Regions from separate parts of the Ferdinandcohnia sp. GQ5 genome, predicted to be linked through region 1. Evidence: riboswitches for the same ligand, from Rfam matches in the RefSeq annotation. Region 1 holds a riboswitch; each other region holds the start of a gene.
What was found. A riboswitch is a leader RNA that binds a small molecule or an ion and turns the genes downstream of it on or off. The one in region 1 is predicted to bind lysine.

Region 1 (6,647 bases):
TGTTTTCGCAAACTTTGTTGTTTTTATATCGTTGACTTCCGCTTCAGGTGGACGCTTTTCGCGGGCGTGGCTTGAGCCTCCTCAACGAAATGTGGAGGCGGCTTGCACAGAAACGAGAAAATTGGCCGACTAAAGCGCCACGTCCTGTGCGTCGGAGACTCCGACAAAGAGGCGTATTTTGCCTCTGAGGGAGGAGTTGAAATTTCTCAGTTTCTAGCCGCTGAAACTGGACACGTCGCTACCGCTCCTGCGGGGTCTCAAGTCTCACGCTTTTCCCGCTGGACATTGAATTTGCTTCTTTGAAATAACCCACGCACGAAGAAATTGTGAATACATTTTCAAGGAGTCCCCACCTTACGCTCTAATCAACTAGTTTTGCCTTTATTATCAGAAAGCAATAATCTTTTTTAGAAAAGAGCCTTCTATTTTAAAAAAAGGGTGTCCAAATTCCTTTGAACCACCCATTTAACTAAAATTATAGTTTTACTTTCGCTCTTTCTTCTTCAACAGCAGCTAAATTAAATGAGTCATGCAAAGATTCAACTGCTCGAACCATATTGCCTTGTTCAAGAACTGTAGATACTTTAATTTCAGATGTACTTACCATTTTCACTTCAATATTTTCATTTGCAAGCACTTGGAACATATCAGCGGCTACACCTGGGTTTGAAACCATTCCAGAACCTACAATTGAAACCTTTGCTAATCCATCCTCATGTTCGATACTTTCATATTTCAATAAATCCTTGTTATTTTCTAAAACAGCAAGTGTGTCACGTAAATCAGGTGTTTTTACAGAGAATGAAATATTTGTATGATTATGATCTGTCATATTTTGAATAATGATATCTACATTTAAACCATTTTTTGCTAGTGTGCCAAATATAGTTGATAGTGTATGCAATTCATTTGGTAAACCTGATACTGTTACCCTTGTAATTTGGTCTTCAAAAGCAATTCCCCTAACAACAAGATTCTTTTCCATTGAAACTTCCTCCTCAATAATGGTTCCATTTTCTAGCTCTAAGCTTGAACGAACTTCAAGCGGCAATTCGAAGTTTTTCGCAAATTCCACTGCACGTGGGTGAAGTACTCCAGCACCAAGATTTGCAAGCTCCAGCATTTCATCATAAGAAATGGAATGAAGTTTTCGTGCAGTTGGAACTACGCGAGGATCAGTTGTGTATACACCTGTTACATCTGTGTAGATGTCACATTTATCCGCCTTTAACGCCGCTGCAAGTGCGACAGCAGTTGTATCGGAACCTCCACGACCAAGAGTAGTAATGTCTCCTGAACTGCTGACTCCTTGGAATCCAGCAACGACAACGATTTTTCCTTCTTTTAAGCTTTTATATACTCTTGATACCTCAATGTTTTCAATTCGGGCATTGCTATGTATTGCCTCTGTTTCAATACCAGCCTGCCAGCCTGTATACGAAACGGATTCATACCCTTTTTCTTGTAAAGCCATAGATAATAATGCAATTGTTACTTGTTCACCTGTACTTAACAACATATCCATCTCGCGCTTACTTGGCGCGCTTGTAATTTCATTAGCTAAGCTTACTAGCTGATCGGTTGTCTTCCCCATTGCCGAAACAACAACGACAACTTGATTTCCCGCTTGCACCTCTTGAATAACTCGACTTGCAACATTTTTAATTCTATCTGGTGACCCAACAGAGGTGCCTCCAAACTTTTGAACGATGATCCCCATGCCCTCAACCCTCTCTTAGAATAATAAAAAACAGCAATGAGAGATTCTCATTGCTGTGATATACGTAAACGTACTACGTGTCACTTCGTGAGATAGCCCTCCAAGATTCATCCATCTTGACAATCCTATGTCTCTTAAACATAAGACCAGCATAAAAAAGTATGAGCCTTTTTACACTTCGGCGAACTTTCCTTTTTGCAATGATCATTAGGGCTCATACCCCTCCAATTGCATACTGATAAAGATCGCACCTCTATCTTCACTTCAACGTATTGAAGTGTAATATTATATTATTAAGCATTATATCAGACTATTTTTATAATAGCAACGACTATTCTTTTAATTTTTCGTAAATTGCTTCAGCTGTTGGTCTAGGAATATTAGCTTTTAGGATATCCTCAACACTTGCTTCTCTCAACTTCTTGATAGAACCAAAGTGCTTTAATAGTGCTTTTTTACGTTTTTCCCCAACTCCAGGAATATCGTCGAGCACAGATTGAAATGCGTTTTTTCCACGGATTTGACGATGGAAGGTAATCGCAAAACGGTGAACCTCATCTTGAATTCGTTGTAGAAGATAAAATTCCTGACTATTTCTAGGTAGTTCTACAATCTCAGGTGGGTCTCCAATTAAGAGCTCGGACGTTCTGTGTTTATCATCCTTTGCAAGTCCTGCTAGTGGAATTTCTAAACCTAATTCATTTTCAAGAATATCCCTTACTGCAGCAAGATGACCTTTACCTCCGTCAATAATGATTAAATCTGGCAATGGAAGGTTCTCTTTTAATGCACGGCTATATCTCCTCCGAACAACCTCCCTCATCGATTCATAATCATCCGGACCTTGAACTGACTTAATTTTGTACTTTCGATATTCTTTTTTGTCAGGTTTTCCATCAGTAAACACAATCATGGCAGAAACAGGATCTGTTCCTTGAATATTTGAATTATCAAATGCTTCGATTCGATGAGGTGTATAAATCCCTAACTTCTGTCCTAAATTTTCAACAGCCTTAATTGTACGTTCTTCATCTCGTTCAATTAAAGCGAATTTTTCCTTTAGCGCAATTTTTGCATTTTTAGTAGCTAGGTCAATTAATTGTTTTTTCTTCCCTCTACTAGGCTGTTGAACAGCTACTTCTAATAATTGCTCAACAATGTGACGGTCTATCGAACTAGGAAGCAACACTTCCTTTGGTTTAAAATGATTATCTTTTAAATAAAATTGACCAAGGTAGGTTAAGAAGTCTTGTTCAGGCTCGTTATAAAAAGGAAATAAAGAAACATCCCGCTCTATTAATTTTCCTTGACGGATAAAAAAGACTTGAACACACATCCACCCCTTATCATAGGAATAACCAAATACATCACGATCAATAAAGTCTGTCATTGTCATCTTTTGCTTTTCCATTGTCGTTTCAATATTTGAGATTTGGTCACGGTATTCTTTTGCTCTCTCAAAATCGAGTTCTTCAGAGGCCTTTAACATTTTTTCAGTCAACTCGCCTTTGATTTCTTTATATCCACCATTTAAAAAGCGGATAATATCGTCTACCATTTTTTTATTGGTTTCATCGGTAACATCATTGACACAAGGGGCTAGACATTGACCGATATGATAATATAAACAAACCTTATCTGGTAATGTTGAACATTTTCTTAAAGGATATATCCGGTCTAATAGTTTTTTTGTTTCAGTTGCTGCTTGTACATTAGGATATGGTCCAAAATATTTTCCCTTATCCTTTTTTACTTTTCGAGTAATCAATAAGCGTGGATGTTTTTCAGCAGTAATTTTGATAAAAGGATACGTCTTGTCATCCTTTAACATGATATTGTATTTTGGATCATATTTTTTAATAAGATTGATCTCAAGAAGAAGTGCTTCAATATTTGAAGAAGTTACAATATATTCAAAGTCCTCAATCTCATTGACAAGCCTTAAGGTTTTACCATCGTGTGACCCTGTAAAATAAGATCGAACACGGTTTTTCAACACTTTCGCTTTACCCACATATATTACAGTACCTTGCCTGTCTTTCATTAAGTAACAACCAGGCTGGTCTGGTAAAATCGATAATTTTTCCTTAAGATGATCGTGCATAGTAATCACTCCATCTACTATAAAATCAATTCGTCTAAGTAATCTTTTCTTTTATTTTGACGTATCTTATATTGTAACATTTTTACGAAGAAGTTGTACGAGTAAAAATAGGAAGTCACTTAGAAATGAGTTCAAACAAAAAAAACAGCCTATTAAGGCTGTTTAAAATTTGGATTAATAGTGGTTTGCAAGTCTGTCAGCAAGAGCTTCTTTTGGTTGGTAACCGACTACTTTATCTACAACTTCACCGTTTTTAATTACAAGTAAAGTTGGGATGCTCATTACGCCAAACTTCGCTGCAGTTTCTTGGTTTTCATCTACATCGAGTTTCACGATTTTCACTTTGTCACCAATCTCAGTGTCTAATTCTTCTAGTACTGGAGCAATCATTTTACATGGTCCGCACCAAGGTGCCCAGAAGTCTGCAAGTACTAATCCATCTTTTGTTTCTGAATCGAAATTTTGGTCTGTTACATTTGTAATAGCCATTTTAACCCCTCCTAATAAGTAACAACATTGAAATTCTACCAAGAGTATACCATCTGAGATGTCATTTTACGAATGTTTTGCTTCAAAAAAAACAGTTAACTAATTTAGAAATGATAAGATTAAACACTGTACTTCATACATAGTCATCTTCCCCAACTTTTTAAGCTGTTATGTATGTAAATTAATAGAGGTTATAGACATTAATTTTAAATGTAGCATATAAAAAAAGACGTCCAGAAGGACGTCTTTTTGCGTATTGCGGCGAGGACAGCACTCCACATAGTGCCTTGCCAAAAGGCGTGTCAACTCGACTTATGCAATTCAGCTCATCGCTTGATTAGTATACCATAAATTTTTCAAAGGTAAAATGGAAAAATCTCTATAAATTAATTTGACAACCTATTATGCATTTACTTTTAGTTTTTTGAACTCTTCAGTAAGCATTGGAACTACATCAAATAAGTCACCAACGATTCCATAGTCTGCAACCTTGAAGATGTTTGCTTCAGGGTCTTTGTTGATGGCTACGATTACTTTCGAGTTAGACATTCCTGCTAAGTGCTGGATTGCTCCTGAGATCCCACAAGCAATATATAGGTCTGGCGTAACAACCTTACCTGTTTGACCAATTTGTAGAGAGTAGTCACAATAATCAGCATCACATGCTCCACGCGATGCACCTACAGCACCACCAAGAACATTCGCTAATTCTTTTAATGGTTCAAAACCATCTGCACTCTTTACCCCACGGCCACCTGCAATTACAACTTTCGCTTCGGATAAATCTACACCTTCAGTTGCCTTACGCACAACTTCTTTTACAATTGTTCGTAAATCTTTAATTTCAACAGATAGTGATGAAACTTCACCAGTTCGTGATTCGTCTTTTTCAAGTGGTGTAATATTGTTAGGACGTACGGTTGCAAAGATTAAACCATCTGTCACAATTTTCTTTTCAAATGCTTTTCCTGAATAGATTGGACGAGTAAAGACAATATTTCCACCTGCAGCCTCAATTGCTGTTACGTCTGAGATTAGACCAGAATTCAATTTACTCGCAATTTTAGGTGAAAGGTCTTTACCTAATGATGTGTGACCAAAAACTAAAGCTTCTGGTGACTCAGCATCAATTGCTGCAAGAATGGCTTGCGAGAAGCCGTCTGGTGTATATGATGCTAATTTTGCATCTTCAACCGTTACAACTCGGTCTGCTCCGTAATGAATTAAATCATTTGTTAGCGCACCTACAGATTCACCAACTAACACGGCTACAACCTCGCCGCCTTCTGCTACAATTTTACCCGCTGCAATTGCTTCAAAAGATACGTTTCGTAAAGCACCATCACGTGTTTCTCCTAGAACTACTACTTTTCTTGACATTATGCGTAACCCCCTAGATTCGCCTTAGTAAAATTTTGAAATCGCATACAAGATTACCCGAAAACTTATACCACCTTAGCTTCGTTATGAAGGAGTGAAACTAACTCTTTTACCTGATCTTCTAAATCGCCTTCAAGTACACGTCCAGCCTCTTTTTTTGGTGGAAGATAGATTTCAATTGTTTTTGTTTTTGCTTGTACATCATCTTCTTCCAAATCTAGATCATCTAACTCAAGCTCATCAAGCGGCTTTTTCTTCGCTTTCATAATTCCAGGTAAAGATGGATAGCGTGGTTCATTCAACCCTTGTTGACATGTAACAAGTAATGGTAAAGTCGTTTCAATAACTTCAGAGTCACCCTCAACGTCTCTTACTACTGTTACTGTAGAACCATCGATATCAAGTTTTGTAATTGTCGTTACATAAGGAATATCTAGAATTTCTGCTACACGCGGGCCAACTTGACCTGAACCACCATCAATTGCAACATTTCCGCCTAAAATAATATCGGCTTCTTTATCTTTTAGGTATTCAGCCAAAATTTTTGCAGTTGTGAACTGGTCTCCTTCTTCTAGGTCATCTTCTGTATTAATCAAAACTGCTTTATCAGCACCCATTGCTAAAGCGGTGCGTAACTCTTTATCAGCTTCATCAGTTGTGGCAACTGTGACAACAGTTACTTCGCCACCATGCGCATCACGGAGTTGGATTGCTTCTTCAACCGCATATTCATCATAAGGGTTAATAATAAATTCAGCCCCATCTTCACTGATTTGTCCATTGCTTACTACAATTTTTTCTTCAGTATCAAATGTCCTTTTCAAAATAACAAAGATGTTCATGAGTTTCCCTCCTAAAGGTATTGTGCAATTTCTTGTAAACTATTAATTTTCTTCAAATCTAGTATTATTTCCCTTTAAATGTCGGCGAACGTTTTTCTATGAAGGCTGATAT
Region 2 (6,647 bases), on a different contig from region 1:
AAGTGAACGTTCATATTTTGCACGTGCACGAACACGGTCAGATAGACGGCGAACCGTTTCAATATTATGGTTCATAATGTCGGGCTTTGCATCCATTAGGATTTTTAGATTTTCGTGCACTCCACCCATATCAGATGGTAGCACTTCAATTGAGGTAAATGGATTCTTTCTACGAATTGCACGTACTGTTTCTGCAAATACCGCAGCTCCACCGTCCTTCAAATCGTCACGAGCAACTGTTGTAATAACAACATGCTTTAATCCCATCATTGCGACAGAATCAGCTACCCGCTCTGGTTCTGCCCAATCCAATTCATTTGGAAGGCCTGTCTTAACCGCGCAAAAGCGACAAGCGCGAGTACAAGTGTCCCCAAGAATCATAAAAGTAGCTGTTTTTCTTACAGCCCAACATTCGTGAATATTAGGACATTTAGCTTCCTCACAAACGGTATGTAATTGCTTCTCTCTCATCATTTTCTTTAAGCCAGTGTAGCTTTCATTCGTATTCAGTTTTATTTTTAGCCATTCCGGCTTTCGAAGATATTCTTGTTTTTTTGACATACTTCATCACTCCATTGCAAAGGCTATCCCTATTATACTCCTAACTACTTTAAGAATCCAAGTATTCGATTTATTTGTATTTTTTAGCTTCCAACAATTAGTGATTATGAAAATGAGATGATTTAACAAACTAACAAGGAAGAGACATTTTTATTTAATTCAAATTAGACAAATTCGACTTATTAAATGCCTATAGATGCCTTTTTAAAACAATACTTCCTTGTGTTATTTTAGTGAAAGGAGATTTGCGTGCGTGAACAGAAAACTTGGTATAGTTGTTGTTATTTGCTTACTTTTAATGTGTATGCCTTTGGATGCAAGTGCAAATGAGGATCAACAAAAAGTTTTTCAGGAACGAATGAACCTCTATACAAAGATGGAAACAGTAACACAGATTCCTTGGTACTATTATGCGGCTATTGACCAGTATGAAAGAAGCATCCGTCGTTCCCGAAAAGATATTCCGAAAGAAACCGGGTTAATTGGAATTTATATTAAACCAGAGACTTGGGCGGGGGCTTTAAACCCAAATCCAAATGATTCGAACCCTTATAGTATTCAACTTTTTGGAGGAATAGGTCTTGATGGTAACGGGGATGGAGTTGCAGATCAAACGAATGATGAGGATATCCTACTTACGATTTCAGAGCAAATTTTAGCGTACGGGACTGATCCTGATAATATCAGAATCGGTTTATGGGATTATTACAAACGGGACAAATCGGTTTCACTGATTACGGGAATTGCTAAAATCTATTCAACATATGGCACACTTGATTTAGATAAACATGCCTTTCCGGTTCCTCTTGGCTATAATCACAGCTATAAAAATACTTGGGGAGATGCGCGTGGCTGGGGAGGTCGTAGAATGCATGAAGGCACTGACATCTTTGCAAGCTACGGAACACCGGTAAGGGCAACCTCATATGGGGTCATCGAAATGAAAGGTTGGAACCGTTTTGGTGGATGGCGTATCGGTATCCGCGATGTTAATAATACGTACCATTACTTTGCTCACTTAAATGGATTTGCGAAGGATATAGCAATCGGGCAAGTTGTTGAACCTGGTACAGTGATTGGCTCTGTTGGAAGTTCTGGCTATGGACCACCAGGAACTGCCGGAAAGTTCCCTCCACATCTTCACTACGGAATGTACAAAGACAACGGGTATACAGAATGGTCCTTTGATCCATATCCGCATCTAAGGGCTTGGGAAAGATCAGAAAGACAAGCCAGAAAACGTAAATGATTAAAGGCTGTGGAAATTTTTCACCACAGCCTTTCTCCGTTCTATTTTGACCCTCTTTTTATAATTATTTCTTTAACCTTGTTTCGCTTGTTTAGCCTTTTTAGCAGCATGTGCAATACTTGCTACTAATCCTCCCCATAAGATAACCATCCCAATGATCATCATCGCAATTGCTCCACCGGTCATAGTCCTACCTCCTTGTCACTACCAGAAGAGTAGTTGTCATTTAAAGCTGCACTTCCCCACTTTTTAAGTGAAAACACAATCCCTAATATAATGACTCCTGCTGCAATGAAAACACCTGGGAAGAGTATAAATGAAGTTGCATACCCTTCATAGTTTCCAGTTGCATTGTCAAATTGTTGAAGGATATTTTGCTTGAATAAGTCAAACATCATATATCCTAAAACGACTGGTGTAATTACGCCTAAACAAATCTTCCACCAACCACCTGCACGAATATCGGAAATCGCATTTGCATGTGCTTGTAATGGATTCATTTGCTTGAATACCCAAGCAATAAGTATTACTTCAACTAAACCGGCAACAGCAATACCAAATTGGTTAATGAAGTAGTCAACTACATCTAGGAAGTATAAGCCTCCATTTGTAGAATATAGGATTGAAATAAGTGATGCTAACCCTGCACCATATATGACTGCCTTGTTACGTGTAAGATTAAATTTGTCTTGAACTGCAGCAATGAACACTTCACAAATCGAAATTAATGACGTTAATCCGGCAAATACTAATGACAAGAAGAAAAGCGCTCCGAAAAATTCGCCAAATGGCATTTGGTTAATAATTTGCGGGAAGACCGCAAATGCTAGACCAACACCTGCACTAGCTACTTCTTCTACAGGTACATTCGCTTGTGCTGCCATAAAGCCTAATGCCGCGAATACCCCGATACCTGCTAATAGTTCAAAACCTGAGTTTGCAAAACCGGTAATAAATGCATTGTTTACTACATCGGACTTTTTAGGTAAATAACTTGCATAAGTAATCATAATTGCAAAACCAATTGATAAACTAAAGAAAATGTGCCCGTATGCCGCTACCCAAACCTCTCCAGACATAATTTTATCCCAGTTAGGTTGGAAGAATGAATTTAGACCCGTGCTTGCTCCTTCAAGTGTTACTGCACGAATAACGATAATCGTAAAAATAACTAATAGTGTAGGAATGAAAATCTTATTCGCTTTTTCAATCCCCTTTTTCACGCCTTTAAATAGGATAAATAGTGTAATAGCCCAAACAACGACTAAAGGCCCAAAAACCCCAAGTACTGGCGCTCCAACTTCTCCTGGAGTTTCAGCTAAATGTAAGTACTTAGAGAATAAGAATCCTCCTGTATCTTCTCCCCACGCTTTATTAAATGAAAAGAATGTATACGAAATTGCCCATGCGATAATAACTGCATAATAGGTGGCGATAACGAAAGAAATTAATACCTGCCACCACCCAAGCCATTCTAACTTTTTATTTAAACGGAAAAATGACAAAGGTGCTGATCCTCTAAACTTTTGTCCGATTGTAAATTCGAGAATTAGGATTGGTATACCAGCTGTTAAAATCGCAAATAGGTATGGTAGAAAGAATGCGCCTCCTCCATTTTCGTAAGCAACATATGGAAATCTCCATATATTACCTAAACCAACCGCAGAACCGATTGCAGCCATTACGAAGCCTGCCCGCGTCCCCCACTGTGGACGATTATCCATAAAACAAACCTCCCCTTTTCCACTTTAGCCCGTTACCGTATTAGCCCTTTAGCACTAGACTGAAGTTGGAAATTTTTCTATTTTCAGATTATTTTCTATAATCTATTTATTAGTATAGCCAGTCTTTATCTCTATGTCAAAAGTTATTTTAAAATGAAATATACTTTTTAAAAAAAAGAGACAAAGGTTCTAATTACCTTTGTCTCTTATATACTAGTTAAGTTTGATTGTTACCATTTGAATAGTAATTCTATGCGTTTTGTCTGTTTTTCATAGTGAAAACAAAAATAACAAATAACAGTAAAGTAGTAAGCACTCCTAATAAGGTATTGCCTGTAAGACCTAGTACTATATATCCGATTATAGCGATAACGGCGGAAGTGATGGCATATGGTAACTGTGTCATTACATGATCAATATGATGGCTTCCAGCTCCAGTGGAGGACAGAATAGTTGTATCTGATATTGGTGAACAATGATCACCAAACACGGAACCCGCTAGGACAGCAGCTAAGGCAGGAAGTAGTAAATTAATATCTGATGCCGCTACAATGTCTCCTGCAATCGGAAGCATCATTCCAAAAGTTCCCCAAGACGTCCCTGTCGCAAATGCCATAAAGCCGGCTACAACAAATAATATGACCGGTAAAAATGCAATATTTAAATTAGACCTTTCTACGAGGCTCGCTAGATATTTACCTGTTTCAATTTGTCCAATCAAGTCAACAATTACCCAAGCAAATAGTAAAATGTATACAGCTGGGAGCATTGATTTTATCCCTTCAACAATTCCCTTAGGAAGAAGTCCAATGTTTAAAGCTTTTTTTGCATAAACCTGAACAAAGAATAAAATAAGTGTTACAAGAATACCTAGGATTCCACCAGATAATAGAGATCCTGTTACATCCGTATTTTCAAAAATTGTAAAAATGGTTATATTACCTTCAGAAGCTCTATAGCCTGTCCATAATAAGGAACCAACCGTACCGACGACTAATGCAATAATCGGCCAAACCAAATCACCAACAGTACCTTTCTCACTTTGAGGTAATTCCTGTTTTAATTCCCCTAATACCGGTTTTTCAGGGTCTGTTACTTCCCCTGTTGTTAATGCACGATTTTCATGGGTTTTCATACTACCAAAATTAATATTAAAAATGGCTACAGCTATTACCATTAAAATCGAAACGAGTACATAAAGGTTTAACGGAATCATTCGAATAAATGCAGATAACGGAGAAAACTCCGATACACCATGTGTTACTAAGATAGGTGCCAAGATTGCAATAATATAAGCACCCCAGCTAGAAATTGGTGAGACAACACAAATTGGTGCGGATGTTGAATCAATAATATAGGCTAACTTTGCACGTGAAACTTTATTTCGGTCTGTAATTGGTCTACTTACTTGTCCAACAGCCAAGGCATTAAAATAATCATCAATAAAAATAATAACACCTAAAACAGCTGCTAAAAGCTGTGCACCCGTTCTCGTTCTTACTTTTGTTTGCGCCCATTCACCAAAAGCACGGCTACCGCCAGAGATGGAGATAAAGGCAGTAATAACTCCTAATAAGAATAAAAACAATATGATATATACATTCCATGTATTAAGTGCGCCTTCTGAAACGAAGACTCCTTTAATGCTATTCCAGATAGTGAGTAAAACGTCTTGTAGCCAAAATCCGACTCCTTCATTCGTTAGTACATTTCCATGTAATATGAATGCAGCCGAAACAATGCCGACTCCAAGTGATAGTAAAACCCTTCTTGTTAAAACAACCATGAGAAGCGCAATGATCGGTGGGATAATTGAATATATTGTTCCAGACATGATATGTGATTCCTCCAAGTGTTATTTTGGAGGGCGTGGTGAAAGAAGATACTCTTTAGAAGACAAAAAGAGAGTATGATAGAAAATAACTATCATTACTCTCTGTAATGTTATGTTATCCTCCATCACGATCAGTAGCCCTCCATTATAGATCATTTCTATAATGACAGTGTTACCCTTTTTCAAGGCAACCCCAACAAAAATAACATTGACGTGTTTATTTTTGCTTCGGCAAAAAATCCTTTCAACTATGATCTACGTTGTCATCCTCACATAGTTTACTCTTATTTTCTGCACCTCTACCTCATCGATCCGATAAGGTGGTGTATTCATTTTTATTAATTCCATCGCTAGTATATCTGATTTTTCACTTAGATTCAACTATTCTAGTATAGTATTTTTTACTAATTTGTCGGTATCTCTATCGAAGGAGATGAATCCCCACCATTATTATAGAAGTCTGGAACATCATGTAAAATGTTTTGATTGATTACAGGGATAATTGTTTCAATTTCAACCTCTCCTGTTGAGAAAGGTAAAATAACCTGCATCGTCACTGTCGCAAGAACATTATATTGAAACCACCCATTATTAATCCCCCACTCATCAATTCTTCCTTGTGGCGTAGTTTCTCCAAATCCAATCATATGAAAACGAATTGGTATTTGTGGACCTAAGTTTCCTAAGAGGGCATTATTGGTTGCTTCCCCAAGGGGTACTTTAAAAACAAAGCCCGTTTGTCCACTGGCATCATCCGTTTCAATTTCTAAATCAGGATATTCAAGTTTATTAATTTCACCTTCATTTACATACTTTAAGTACCGCTCAATATTTCCGAGTGTCTTTGTCGCCATTTTATTGACGACCTGAGTATTGTAACTAATCACTTTCCCATTTTCATCTGTTTGCACAATACTTAAATCCTCTTGGACCAATTCTTCCTCGTTTAATTGTTGGTTAATAGCGTTTTTAATAACTGTGGCAGCAACCTTCTTCGTTTCATTTTCAGCATATGCCATGAGTGCGGGCTCTATCGCTTTGTTAATAATGAATAAACCAATAACAGTTGAGAGAATAAAAAATACGAATGTTAATAAGAAGACGTAACGGAAAGGCAAGGGCCCTTTCCTTCTTGGTTGTAGACGAGCTCTATACTTTCCCAAACGAAAATCCCCCCTTACAAGCTATGTGTATGCAAGTAAGGAGGGATGTACGATAACTATTTTGTTCGACAATGTTCAAGTGATGCCACGTTCTTTTATATGGTATACCTTCTCAG
Region 3 (6,647 bases), on a different contig from region 1:
CGAACAGCTTACAGGAATGGTTGCGGGAGGTGCACAGGTAGTTCTCTTTACAACTGGTCGTGGTACGCCAACGGGTTCACCGATTGCTCCTGTTATTAAAATTTCAACAAACACACCAATGTTTAATAGTATGAGAGATAATATGGATTTGAATGCTGGAACAATTATTGAAGGTAAAGAGACTGTTCAAACAGTTGGACAATCTATCTTTGATGAAATTAAATCTGTCTCGTCAGGAAAACTGACAAAATCAGAAATTTTGAAGCAAAACGACTTTGGAATTTGGAGAATAGGACCGACCTTTTAACTTATTCAGCAGGGTCTCCAGCCAATCTGAATAAGTTAACGTTTCCGGCAGAATCAGCCATTAGTTGAATAAATTTGCTAAGTAGAAACCTTCAAAACCGAAATCGGAAAAACCAAAAAAGGAACCCACTTGAAACTGAGAAGGTTCCTTTTTTTCTTTTTTAGACGTTGTTATTTATAAAACGAAACTAACAATAATACCTGAAAGTATGCTTACTAGTGTGGCACCATATAAAAGTTTCAAACCAAACCCAGCAACGACATTCCCTTGCTCTTCATTGAGACTTTTCACCGCCCCGGTAATAATCCCGATTGATGAGAAATTAGCAAAGGAAACAAGGAATACAGACAGAATACCAAGTGTCCGTTCACTAAATTGGTGGTTTCCTCCAGATAAATCCATCATCGCAACAAACTCATTTGTCACGAGTTTTGTCGCCATAATTCCTCCGGCACTAACTGCTTCTGAAAAAGGAATCCCCATAATAAGAGCAATTGGAGAAAAAAGGTAACCTAATAGCGTTTGGAATGAAATGGTGAATACTAGTTCAAATACATGATTGATTGCTGCCATTAAAGCAATAAAACCAATTAACATGGCACCGACAATAACTGCAACCTTGAATCCATCAAGGATATATTCTCCAATCATTTCAAAGAATGATTGTTTTTTTTGATCGCGGATTTCAATCATATCCTCATCTGGATTTACTTCGTACGGATTAACGATAGAAGCGATAATAAACCCGCCAAATAAATTTAACACTACAGCTGTGACAACATATTCTGGCTTTAGCATTGTCATATAAGCGCCGACAATGGACATTGAAACTGTTGACATCGCGGAAGCACATAGGGTATACAACCGTTGTTTGGATAGCATACCTAATTGCTTTTTTAGTGTGATGAAAACTTCCGATTGCCCGACCATCAATGAAGCAACTGCATTATATGATTCAAGTCTACCCATCCCGTTTACTTTACTTAATAACCATCCAATCCCATTCATAATGAATGGTAAAATTTTCAGATACTGGAGAATTCCGATTAATACTGAAATAAATACGATTGGAAGCAATACAGTTAAAAAGAATGGAGCCTCTCCATCGTTCGCCATTCCGCCAAACACAAAGGAAATCCCTTCGCCTGCATATTCAAGCAGTTTATTAAAAAAAGCAGAAATCCCCTGGATGATAATGAAACCAAATCTAGTATTTAATAGTAATATTGATAAAATAATTTGGATGACAATCATGATGAGAATCGGTTTATATTTTACCTCTTTTCGGTTGGAACTTGTCAACCAAGCCAAAAACAAAACAACAAAAATACCTAAAACTGAAAGAGCATATTGCATATGTAACCTCCTGGTGTATTTTTAACATTATGTACATACTCTCGGTATAGTAACCTCTTTTATATGTGATTACAATGTATATTTTGTCCATTTCTTATAACAAGAACACGATATAGATGGCTTATTTTTTTATATATCCCATGTTAAAACAGTAGTTACTGGATTTTCTAATAATTAGTAGTTGACTGATTAGTAGTTACTATTGTAGTATAAAAACACAATTAAATAAGGCCTCACTTTTACTAGTGAGGTAGAGGCGCGATATTTAACAGTCTTTAGTGGAGTTTGAGGAAACAGTGATGCTAGGGAGAAGGAAATGTCGCCGAAGTTTGTAATAACCTCAATATTACATGCTGGGTCTGCAGTTAATAGCTGCAGGACTGTCTCAATAAACCCCCAGTTTATTGAGTTGTGCTATCTCAATTGAGATAAAAGAGAGGACCTTAGGGCAAATTTACTGCGACCTGAGTATATCTCAGGTCGTTTTTTTGTCGAAATTTATAAGAATACGGAGGAGAAACAGCATGAGAAGCAAATTAACAATATTTTTCGTTTTAATCATTTCTACCATTCTATTATTAGCAGGGTGTGGAACAAGTAATAGTTCGGATTCTGGTTCATCAGAAGATAATACATTTAAGGTAGGTCTTGAAGCTGGATATGCACCGTTTAACTGGACTCAAAATGATGATTCCAATGGTGCAGTAAAAATAGACGGTTCTGCAGAGTATGCAGGCGGATATGATGTGGAAATTGCAAAAAAAGTAGCTGAAGGTTTAGGTAAAGAATTAGTGATTGTAAAAACAGAGTGGGATGGTCTTGTACCAGCTTTAACATCAGGCAAAATTGATGCAATCATAGCTGGTATGTCACCAACAGCAGAACGAAAAGAAACAATCGATTTTTCGGATAATTACTATACTTCAAATTTAGTTATGGTTGTGAAAAAAGGCAGCACTTATGAAGGTGCTACTTCTATCCAAGATTTTAAAGGAGCAAAAATTACTGCTCAATTAAATACATTCCACTATACAGTAATCGACCAAATTGAAGGTGTCGAAAAGAAAACGGCGATGGACAACTTCCCAGCAATGAGAGTAGCACTTGAATCAGGAATGATTGATGGTTACGTGTCAGAACGTCCAGAGGGTATTAGTGCTTCATCTGCTAATGAAAATTTTGTAATGGTGGAATTTGAAGATGGATTTGAAACTTCAGAAGATGATACAGCAATTGCTGTCGGACTTCAAAAGGGCAGCGAATTAACAGAAAAAATCAATGAGATTTTATCAGGTATCTCAGAAGAAGAACGTACAAGCATTATGGATTCGGCTATTCAAAATCAACCAGCAGCAGAATAATAAATACAGGGAACCGACTGTATATCAACATACAGTCGGTTATATAGGGCTAAGGAGGAGAAGAAATGAGTTTTGAGTGGGTCATTAAAATAATTATCGAAAACTGGCCAATGTTCCTTCGTGGTGCGGGTTTAACACTCTTGATCGCTCTTATCGGGACGGTCTTTGGGGCAATGATTGGATTGCTAGCAGGAGTTATCCGTACAATTCCAATGCCCGAACGTGGTGTGAACAAAATATTTTTAAAAGTCATTAATGCCATCCTCTCCATCTATATTGAATTCTTCCGTGGAACACCGATGATTGTACAAGCAATGGTTATCTATTATGGTTCTGCGTTAGCATTTGGGATAGATATGAATGTTTTTGTTGCAGCGATCATTGTTGTCTCAATCAATACAGGGGCATATATGGCTGAGTATGTTCGTGGTGGGATTGTTTCGATTGATAAAGGACAGTTTGAAGCAGCACATGCAATTGGAATGAATCATTTCCAAACGATGTGGAACGTTGTCTTACCACAGGTTATACGTAATATTCTACCTGCAACAGGTAATCAATTTGTGATTAATATTAAAGATACCTCCGTTCTGAACGTGATTTCAGTGACAGAATTATATTTCGTGACAAAATCGATATCAGGCAATAACTTTAGATATTTTGAATCGTTTTTCGTAGCATGTATGATTTATTTTGTGATGACCTTCATTGTTACAAGAATTCTATTATACTTTGAAAGAAAATTAGATGGCTCTGATAATTATACGATGATTGGGAACGATCGACCGATACAAGTTAATCAACAACAATAGGAAGAAGGAGGAGAGAACATGGAAAAGGTTATTGATATTCAACATTTAAGCAAATCCTTTGGCACTCATGAAGTATTAAGGGATATTGATTTCTCGGTGAATAAAGGAGAAGTTGTCTCCATCATCGGTTCCTCCGGATCCGGTAAATCAACTCTTCTTCGTTGTATTAATCTATTAGAAAGACCTAGCGGTGGGCAAATTATCTATCAAGGTGAAAATATTTTGGATAACAAGCATGATGTCGCTACCTACCGAAGACATTTAGGAATGGTCTTCCAACAATTTAATCTTTTCAATAATCATAATGTCCTAAGCAATTGTGTAGTAGGGCAAATAAAAGTATTGAAACGCACGAAGGAAGAAGCGGAAAGAGTAGCGATGAAATACTTAAAAGTTGTTGGTATGGATAAATACATTAACGCTAAGCCAAAGCAGTTATCCGGTGGGCAAAAGCAACGTGTAGCGATTGCAAGAGCACTTTCGATGGAACCAGATGTGATGTTATTTGATGAGCCAACATCAGCACTTGATCCAGAAATGGTAGGAGAAGTCCTAAAAGTCATGAAGGAACTCGCTGAGTCTGGTCTTACGATGTTAATCGTAACGCACGAAATGGAATTTGCAAAAGAAGTATCAGATCGAGTTGTATTTATGGATAAGGGTGTTATTGCTGAAGAAGGAAGTCCAGAGCACATCTTCAATAATCCGACACAAGCTCGTACTAGAGAATTCTTAAAACGTACAATCGTATAAGCAGCTAAAAATAAATAGAATCAATCCTCTGTCAATTTAATATTGACAAGTTGATCATTTTCAATTAAATTATTACTTAGATTAATAACCGAGTGATATTATTTACCTTCTGAATAATAATAAAGAGCTTTAGCATTTTATTAATGTAGAATTGGTAGAATGAAGAAGCAATCTTTTTGTATTTAGAAGTACAGAATAAGACAAATCGGTATATTTTTAGACTTAGAGGGAATAGTCTGGAAATATACCGTTTTTTTTGTTTGGGGGGAATTTACTTGAAGAAAACAAAAGGGTCCATCGAATCAGAAATTAGCAAAGCGATTACTCATTGGGAAAAGGATTTTTTGGGGCGTGGATCTGTTTCCGTTAAAACAGATATTCTCCGTGATATGATAATCGTTTATTTACAAGGTATATTAACTCCTGCGGAATATGCTGTTTGTCAAACAAAGGATGGCATGCTATCAATCAAACATACTCGGTCAGGGTTAGTTGAATCTGGTTTGGATGGATTAAAAGAAATTATTTTAACCATCACTGGGGAAGAAGTAAAAAGTTTTCATACTGATTTAAGTACTCGTACTGGAGAACGAGTTATCGTGTTTAAGTTATTTAATGATTTAGAGAAAAAATTAGTTTAGGGAGATTTTTAAAAGACTTTATTAGTCAGTTAAAAATAGACCGAGAACAAGTATCAGTGGTTACTACGACTGGTACTAGTTCTCGGTTTTTTTATTTAATTACTATTTAAGTTCGGTCCATTTTGACGGAGGGAAGTTTTATGATTTCGAATAGCATATCCATACTACTTACCTTATTTTTTATCGCACTTTTTTTATCTGTGGTAAGTGGATTCGTATTCCTATCTAAACGGGTGCCCCTAGGTTTTGTGCGGGTCCACATCGGGATCATTTCATTGCCTGCTTTGGTGTCATTATTGATTCTATTAATGAACAATATGAATCACAATGTTGGCCCCTTGCACTTGGATTCATTAGCTTGGCTTATGGCATGTTTTGTTCTGACGATAGGGATTGTCATCCAACGTTTTTCTGTAAGGTATTTACTAGGAGACCGTTCTTACCGAAAATACTTTGCATTCTTCACACTTATAACAGGTACGGCTTCTGTTTCCTGGTTAAGTAATGACCTTCGATTGTTGGCCGGTTGTTGGGGGATTACTCTTATTGGGTTAACGATTCTTATAAGTATAAAGAGGGAGTGGAAGGTAACGAGAGTAGCAACAAGACTCTCTGCTCAGGTATTTGCAGGTAGTTGGCTGGCTCTTCTATTTGCTATCATTTGGTTGTCTCAAATCACGGGCAGCTGGAAGCTAACTCTAATCTTGGCCAATGATAGTCTGACACATATCGGTACATGGGAAAAAACAGGAATAAATCTATTATTGGTTTTGGCTGTAATCATTCCAGCAGCCCAATGGCCATTCCATAAATGGTTAATTGAGTCTGTTGTGGCTCCTACACCCGTTTCTGCAATTATGCATGCTGGGATTGTAAATGCAGGCGGAATTATACTAACACGTTTCTCACCGTTGTTTAATGGGGATAAAGCTCAGATTTTATTACTTGTTCTCTCAAGTATTTCTGTCTTAATCGGTAGTGGCATAAGTTTGGTACAGGTTGATTATAAACGTCAATTGGTGGGTTCTACAATTGCGCAAATGGGTTTTATGCTTATTCAATGTGCTTTAGGTGCTTATTCGGCAGCCATTCTCCACCTCATATTACATGGTATTTTTAAGGCTACTCTTTTTTTACAGGCTGGTTCGGCAATACGCCGGATTGAAGTCTCTTCTAATCATACTAAAAGATCGTCTATTTTGTGGATTTTCGCTGGTTATGGATTAGGTTTACTTACTGGGATTGCTTATTGGAGGATGTCCTCTAGTGGACCTTATGACATTGTGACTGCTTTGATAGTAGAATGGTCCTTATCATTTTCTTGGATGCAGTTAATTGTTTATTGTAAAGGAAGAATTGATAGAGTGGCTGGTCTTTTCCTTTTGGGAGGATCAGCAACTGTCTACTTACTTTTACA

Region 2: linked by a shared signal. The riboswitch ahead of AC6CHV_RS05530 (Na+/H+ antiporter NhaC family protein) and the one ahead of AC6CHV_RS25150 (aspartate kinase) in region 1 are both predicted to bind lysine.
Region 3: linked by a shared signal. The riboswitch ahead of AC6CHV_RS10130 (transporter substrate-binding domain-containing protein) and the one ahead of AC6CHV_RS25150 (aspartate kinase) in region 1 are both predicted to bind lysine.

Annotation. Positions count from the first base shown of each region.
Region 1 covers NZ_JCAXEW010000031.1:30,934-37,580, reverse strand. The annotation lists gene AC6CHV_RS25150 (aspartate kinase) at 476-1,720, opposite strand; lysine riboswitch at 1,806-1,984, opposite strand; gene uvrC (excinuclease ABC subunit UvrC) at 2,052-3,824, opposite strand; gene trxA (thioredoxin) at 3,999-4,313, opposite strand; gene AC6CHV_RS25135 (electron transfer flavoprotein subunit alpha/FixB family protein) at 4,716-5,693, opposite strand; gene AC6CHV_RS25130 (electron transfer flavoprotein subunit beta/FixA family protein) at 5,759-6,535, opposite strand; gene AC6CHV_RS25125 (enoyl-CoA hydratase) at 6,600-6,647, opposite strand, start outside.
Region 2 covers NZ_JCAXEW010000003.1:263,362-270,008, reverse strand. The annotation lists gene lipA (lipoyl synthase) at 1-561, opposite strand, end outside; gene AC6CHV_RS05545 (peptidoglycan DD-metalloendopeptidase family protein) at 860-1,810, shown strand; gene AC6CHV_RS05540 (methionine/alanine import family NSS transporter small subunit) at 1,883-1,996, opposite strand; gene AC6CHV_RS05535 (sodium-dependent transporter) at 1,993-3,534, opposite strand; gene AC6CHV_RS05530 (Na+/H+ antiporter NhaC family protein) at 3,785-5,368, opposite strand; lysine riboswitch at 5,496-5,678, opposite strand; gene yunB (sporulation protein YunB) at 5,773-6,531, opposite strand.
Region 3 covers NZ_JCAXEW010000007.1:34,029-40,675, reverse strand. The annotation lists gene AC6CHV_RS10140 (UxaA family hydrolase) at 1-307, shown strand, start outside; gene AC6CHV_RS10135 (nucleoside transporter C-terminal domain-containing protein) at 482-1,663, opposite strand; lysine riboswitch at 1,907-2,088, shown strand; gene AC6CHV_RS10130 (transporter substrate-binding domain-containing protein) at 2,188-3,024, shown strand; gene AC6CHV_RS10125 (amino acid ABC transporter permease) at 3,090-3,836, shown strand; gene AC6CHV_RS10120 (amino acid ABC transporter ATP-binding protein) at 3,855-4,589, shown strand; gene AC6CHV_RS10115 (Na-translocating system protein MpsC family protein) at 4,865-5,230, shown strand; gene AC6CHV_RS10110 (NADH dehydrogenase subunit 5) at 5,371-6,647, shown strand, end outside.